Linked DNA regions of Gloeobacter violaceus PCC 7421. The protein of the gene in region 1 interacts with the protein of each later gene in a pairwise test. Links are inferred from orthologs where the notes say so. Each region holds a gene or a part of one and is shown on either strand. Other genes may lie near its edges.

Region 1 (3,248 bases):
CCGTCCTCGTGCCAGACAATCCAGCTTCGGCGGTCCCGGCGCTCGGTGCCCAGCACCACAAAAAAGTCGGGACCGCGAAAATCCTCCGATTTGCTCTGGTGTGGGCTGAAGTAAATCGTCAGATTGCCGGTGGCATAAAAATCCTGCCGGGACTGCCACCCGGATTCGAGCGAGCGAATGAGCAGATCCATCTGCTTGCGGTGCCGGTCGCTTTCCATGGGAGGCTCGTCGCTCCATAAATCGGCGGGAGGAAGGGCGATCTCCGCTGGAAAGTCAGTAGGACGAGAAAGATCTGTGGTGGTGAATTCGGGCATAACAATTCGCCTCTCGATGCTTTTGATCTTACCGATTCCCGCTTCGGGGTCGATGCTTCCCAACCAAAGCATTCCCAGGCACACCGAAAAGATATCTCTAAGCGCGACATCCGGGGAAGGCTCCCCACAACCCCGGGCGCGTAAAATCTGGAAAGGCCCGCGCGAGGTAACCTGATGTCCACAACCGTCCCCCCCGAGATCGAGGAGCACACCCGGACGTTGCGCGCGCTTTTGCACCGGTGGGGCTACGCCTATTATGTGCTGGATGCTCCCGAGGTGAGCGACGCCATCTACGACCAGCACTACCGCGAACTGGTCGACCTCGAAAGCCGTTATCCGGAGCTTGTCAGCCCCGATTCACCCACCCGGCGCGTCGGGGAGCGCCCCGCCTCGGCCTTTGTGAGTGTCACCCACCGGGTGCCGATGTTCTCCCTCGAGAACGCCTTCAGCCAGGCGGAACTCGAAAAATGGGGCGAAAGGCTGCTGCGTGCAATCGGCCCGGGTCTGGAGTTTATCTGCGAACTGAAAATCGACGGATCTGCCACTGCCTTGAGTTACGAGGACGGAGTGCTGGTGCGCGGCGCCACCCGCGGCGACGGCGTCGAGGGTGAAGAAATTACCCAGAACCTGCGCACGATCCGGGCGATTCCTCTCAAGCTGCTGGGGGGCGAGGTACCGGCGGTGCTGGAGGTGCGCGGCGAGGCGTTCATACCCCGCGACGAATTTGAGCGCATCAACCAGGAGCGCCAGGCGGCCGGTGAAAAACTGTTCGCCAACCCGCGAAACGCCTGCGCCGGCACCCTCAGACAACTCGATTCGCGGGTGGTGGCCTCGCGCCGCCTGGGCTTTTTTGCCTACACCGCCCACTACGGCCGCGCCGAAAGCCAGTGGGAAGCGCTCGCAGAACTCGAAAGCCACGGCTTTCGGGTCAACCCCCACCGCAGTCTGTGCCGGGATCTGGCCGAGGTGCGGACGTTTTGTGAGCACTGGGAGAACCACCGCCACGAGTTGCCCTACGACACCGACGGCGTGGTGGTCAAAGTCAATGCCTTTGACCATCAGCGGGAGGTGGGTTTCACCAGCAAATTTCCGCGCTGGGCGATTGCCTTCAAGTACCCTGCCGAAGAAAAAAGCACCGTCGTCGAAGCGATTGCCGTCCAGGTCGGGCGCACCGGGGCGCTCACGCCGGTGGCCGAACTGCAGCCGGTGGCGGTGGCAGGGACGACGGTCAGCCGGGCGACCTTGCACAACCAGGATCGTATCGAGTCTCTCGATGTGCGGGTCGGAGACACCGTAATTATTCGCAAGGCGGGCGAGATTATCCCGGAGGTGGTACGGGTGATCGGCGAATTGCGCCCGCCCGAAGCCGTGCCCTACGTTTTTCCCCAGACCTGTCCGGAGTGCGGCACGGCGGTAGTGCGCGCCCCGGGCGAGGCGGCGGTGCGCTGTCCAAACCCCCGGTGCCCGGCGCTCATCCGGGGGAAGCTCGGCCACTGGTGCGCGGCCCTCGAAATCGACGGCATCGGCGACAAGCTCATCGCCAGGCTGGTAAGCCTCGGCCTGGTCCATACGGTGGCGGATCTGTACGAACTGAGCGCAGAGCAACTGGCGGGCCTGGAGCGTCTGGGCGCCCGTTCGGCCGCCAAGATTGTCGAGCAACTGGACCGCTCGCACCGCCAGCCCTGGAGCCGGGTGCTCTATGGCCTGGGGCTGCGCCACATCGGTGCGAGCGTCTCGGTGGAGTTGGCCCGCGCTTTCGCAAGCGCCGATGCTCTCGCCCGAGCCGACCTGGCTGCTATCGCTTCGCTCTACGGCTTTGGAGAGGAGTTGGCCCGCTCGGTGGTCGAGTGGTTCGCGCAAGCAGAAAACCGCGCACTGCTCGAACGGCTCAAAGCCCACGGTCTACAGCTGGCCGGCGGCGGGCGGGCCGCCCAGAGCAGTGCCCTGGCGGGGCTCACCTTCGTGATCACCGGTACGCTGCCGACGCTGTCGCGCGAGGAGTGCACCGCCCTCATCGAGAGCCACGGCGGCAAGGTGACCAGTTCGGTGAGCAGCCGTACCAGCTACGTGGTGGCGGGTGAAAAAGCCGGCTCCAAACTCGCCCGTGCCCAGGATCTGAAGGTGGCCGTCCTGGATGAGGAGCAATTGCGGGCGCTCATCGAGACGCGTGAGATGCCGTGATCCTAGTTGACGACGTCTGGGAACCGCCCGCTGTCGGTATGCTGAGAAGATGCCGAGCGTGCCTCCCGTTCCGGCTCCACAATCGACATGAAGCAATTGCTTTACTGGGCCGCAGAAGCCCTGGCCGCCCTCAGCAGAAACCTGCGCTGGATGGGATGGAACCTCTTTCTGGCGCTGGTGCCCCTGGCGTTGAGTTTCTGGCTGTTCGATCCGAAGCGGCGGCGCTCACCGCTATGGTGGGGGGTGGCGGCGGTCTGGCTCGCCTTTTTGCCCAACGCCCCCTATGTTCTTACCGACGTCATTCACCTTATCGAGCAGATCCGCGGCCGAGGTTACTCCGCGTGGGTGATCACTTTGGCGCTCATTCCCCAGTACTTGTTATTTATCCTGGGGGGATTTGAAGCTTATGTACTGTCGCTGGTCCTGATGGGCCGCTACCTGCGGCGGCAGGGTTTGGCCCGGTTCATTCTGCCGGTTGAACTGGCCATCCACGCCCTCAGTGCAGTGGGCATCTACCTGGGCCGCTTCCAGCGCTTCAACAGCTGGGACATCATCACCCAGCCCGACGCCATCGTGGATGACCTGTTCAACGATCTCATCGACAAAGAGCCGCTACTGGTAATGGGGATCAGCTTTGCCGTGGTGGCGGGGCTTTACTACTTGCTCAAGGTCGTGAGCCTGGCGCTTATTTACTACTGGCGCAGGGGGCGTACCCCGGACGGCGCCGAGTGGACTGCGTAGGCTGTGGAAAAA
Region 2 (3,472 bases), 3.5 Mb from region 1 along the record:
CTCCTGCTCCGGTCGGTAAACGCTCACCCGCTGCTGATCGGGATCGACAAGAATACCCACCCGGGCCCCCAACTCCAGGTAAGACTGCAACTTGTCCACCAACGGGCGGAGGCGGTCGGTGCTCGATTTGACCTCTACCACCAGATCCGGTACCACCGGCGCGTAGGTGCGAGGCACACGTCTGAGCCGCTCCCGCGAGACGAAGGACACATCTGGGGCCGTTAGATCGCCGTTGGGAGGGCGAAAGCCGGAATTGGAGTCGAAAACAAAGCCCAGTTTGCGGGGCCGCACCCAGTTGCGCAACTGCGCCGAGAATTCGACACCGATGAGTCCCGAGGTCGCGTCCGCAGGGCTCATAATCGTAATCGCCCCGTCGCGCAATTCAATTTTGTGGTCCGGGTAAAGGCTCTGGAGCTTTTCGACATCTGCAACAGTCATCGTCATCGGCCTGCTTCCTGCAAAGATTAGCCCACCACCAGATTGATCAGCCGTCCCGGCACGACGATCACCTTCTTGATCGCCTTGCCGTCGGTGTGGCGGCGCACCGCTTCGCTTGCCAGGGCAAGTTCCTGCAATTCACCCTCGCTGGCGGCAGCGGGTACCTGAATATCGTCGCGCTTCTTGCCGTTCACCTGGATCACCAGGACGATCGTCTCTTCGACCAGGGCGGATTCGTCGAGGGCGGGCCAGTCCGAAGTGTGAATATCCCCCGCTTCACCCAGAGCCTGCCACAGCTCGGCGCCGATGTGGGGCGCAAAAGGAGCCAGCAGCTTCACGATCACGTAGACGCCTTCTTTGTAGGCGGGCGATTGGCCGCTCGGGTAGTCGGCCATGGCGTTGTTGAGCTTCATCAACGCGGCGATGGCGGTGTTGAACTTGTACTGTTCGATGTCGCCTCCCACTTGCTGAATAGCCCGGTGCACCTCCCGGCGCAAATCGCGCTCCTGGGCTTCGCCGACGGGTCTATCCGGCTTCTCGCCGCTCACAAACTCGTACACCGTCCGCCACACCCGGCCCAAAAAACTGTACTGGCCGCGCACATCGGCGTCGGACCACTCCAATTCTTTCTCCGGGGGTGCCTTGAAAAGCACGAACAAGCGGGCGGTGTCGGCCCCGTACTCGGAGCGCACCGTGAGCGGGTCGATGCCGTTGTACTTGGACTTGGACATCTTCTCCATCGCGCACACCAGGGGCGTGCCATCCGGCCGGGCAAAAAATGCGCCGCCGCGCTCCTCCACCTGGTCGGGCGGATAGTACTTTTTGGTGGCCGGGTCCACGAAGGCATTGCTCAGCACCATGCCCTGGGTGAGCAGGCGCTTGAACGGCTCGTCGAAACTCAGCAATCCCCGATCGCGCAGAACTTTGGTGAAAAACCGCGAATAGAGCAGGTGCAAAATCGCGTGCTCGATGCCGCCCACGTACTGGTCCACCGGCAGCCAGTAGTCCACCGCCTCGCGCGAAAAGGGCTCGGCCCCGTTACGGGCGTCGGCAAAGCGCAAAAAATACCACGACGAATCGATAAACGTGTCCATCGTGTCGGTCTCGCGCCGCGCCGGGGCGCCGCACTGCGGGCAATCGACACAGATCCAGCCTTCGAGCTTGGCCAGGGGCGAGGGGCCGCGACCACTAAATTCGACATCTCCGGGCAATGCGACCGGCAATTGCTCGTCAGGGACCGGCACCACACCGCACTCGGGGCAGTAGACCATCGGAATCGGGCAGCCCCAGTAGCGCTGGCGCGAGATGAGCCAGTCGCGCAGCCGGTACTGCACGCGGCCTTTGCCCCAGCCCTGCTGCTCGGCGTATTCGACGATCTTGAGCTTGCCTGTGGGTGAATCGAGGCCGTTGAAGGGACCGGAATTTACCAGCACGCCCACCTCCGTGTAAGCCGCCCGCAGCGGTTCTGTGAGCGAGCCGTCCGGGGCCTGCACGACCAGGCGGATGGGAAGTTCGTATTGGCTTGCAAAGACAAAGTCGCGCTCGTCGTGGCCGGGCACGCCCATCACCGCACCGGTGCCGTACTCAAAGAGCACATAATCGGCGATCCAGACCGGCACCGCCTGGCCGGTAAACGGATTGAGGGCCACAGCCCCGGTAGACACCCCCTGCTTGGGCCGGTCTTCGCTCACCCGCTCGATTTCACTCTCGCTCTGGACCTGGGCCACAAAAGCCCGCACCGCCTCGCGCCGCTCGGGTGCCGTGATGCGCTCCACCAGCGGGTGCTCCGGGGCGAGCACCAGATAGGTGACGCCGTAGACCGTATCCGGCCGGGTGGTGAACACGCGAATCCCCTCGGGCTCCCCGTTAATCGGAAAACACAGTTCTGCTCCCACCGACTTGCCGATCCAGTTTTCCTGCATGACCCGCACCCGCTCGGGCCAATCCCCGAGCGTACCCAGCGCCTGCAGCAACTCCTCGGCGTAGTCGGTGATCTTCAGATACCACTGCTCCAACGGCCGCTTCTCTACCAGTGCTCCCGAGCGCCAGGAGCGGCCCTCCGCATCGACCTGCTCGTTGGCGAGCACCGTCTGATCGACCGGATCCCAGTTGACGACGCCCGCTTTGCGGTAGGCGAGTCCTGCCTTCCAGAATTCAAGAAACAATTTCTGGGTCCAGCGGTAGTACGCAGGTGAACAGGTGGCCACTTCCCGCTCCCAGGCGTAGGCAAAGCCCAGGCGCTTGAGTTGCTCACGCATCTGGGCGATGTTTTGCTCGGTCCACTGGGCCGGGTGGATGCCCCGGTCGATGGCGGCATTTTCGGCGGGCAGCCCAAAGGCGTCCCAACCGATCGGGTGCAGCACGTTGAAGCCGCGCATGCGCTTGTAGCGGCTGATCACATCGGTAATCGAGTAGTTGCGCACATGGCCCATGTGCAGCGCGCCGGAGGGATACGGAAACATCGAGAGCGCATAAAATTTGGGCCGCCCATCCATTGCAAGGTGCGGCGCCTCCTCCCACTGCTTTTGCCGGCGCGGTTCGATTGCGTGGGGGTTGTAGCGCGTTTCCATGGGTGCTTTGTGCCTCGATGCTGCCATTTTTCCCATTATCATCCTCCAGCGCGTCCAGCTACTTAATGCAATTCTCAAGCCTGCCTTGAACTTTGCCCGAGCGGTCCCTGCCTAAAGTGCTGATTGTGATTTCGCCGCTTTGAAAAAAGCTGCGGAATGTGATTATTTGTCTATATGCGCTCATTTTCTCGCCTGGGTGGCGTGGAGCTGCCGAACTTTCGGGAGGGAGATGCCCTCCATTTTATCAAGGCGAAGGACAGTCTATGCAATTTGCATTAGGTACATTCGTCAGCGGCTGATAGACTGTAACGAGTAAGAAAGCCTCCAGTCATTCAGATTACTTGCCTCGATACTCATGAAACAATTGCAACCCTATCAGCCGCTGCTTTTGCGCATTCTTCACGCATTAACCGGCTTCTTTGTCGTGGGAGCGATTATAACTGCTTTCTGGACCTACGACACCT

Evidence for each region.
Region 2: the proteins of ligA (region 1) and leuS interact in binary tests that used the Escherichia coli proteins (3 or more experiments, as listed by UniProt). The link is inferred for Gloeobacter violaceus PCC 7421 from one-to-one orthologs.

The regions. Positions count from the first base shown.
Region 1 is NC_005125.1:775,325-778,572, forward strand. Bases 58-2,991 are described here. They hold ligA (NAD-dependent DNA ligase LigA), read left to right. Parts: upstream 58-488; coding sequence 489-2,495; downstream 2,496-2,991. Other genes in these bases: GLL_RS03785 (Uma2 family endonuclease), read right to left, coding at 58-314; GLL_RS03795 (DUF1361 domain-containing protein), read left to right, coding at 2,583-2,991. Outside these bases: more of GLL_RS03785, read right to left, coding at 1-57; more of GLL_RS03795, read left to right, coding at 2,992-3,236. UniProt on the Escherichia coli protein: DNA ligase that catalyzes the formation of phosphodiester linkages between 5'-phosphoryl and 3'-hydroxyl groups in double-stranded DNA using NAD as a coenzyme and as the energy source for the reaction.
Region 2 is NC_005125.1:4,276,422-4,279,893, forward strand. What follows is about bases 237-3,394. They hold leuS (leucine--tRNA ligase), read right to left. Parts: upstream 3,009-3,394; coding sequence 465-3,008; downstream 237-464. Other genes in these bases: GLL_RS21020 (Uma2 family endonuclease), read right to left, coding at 237-444; GLL_RS21030 (cytochrome b/b6 domain-containing protein), read left to right, coding at 3,364-3,394. In the rest of the region: more of GLL_RS21020, read right to left, coding at 1-236; more of GLL_RS21030, read left to right, coding at 3,395-3,472.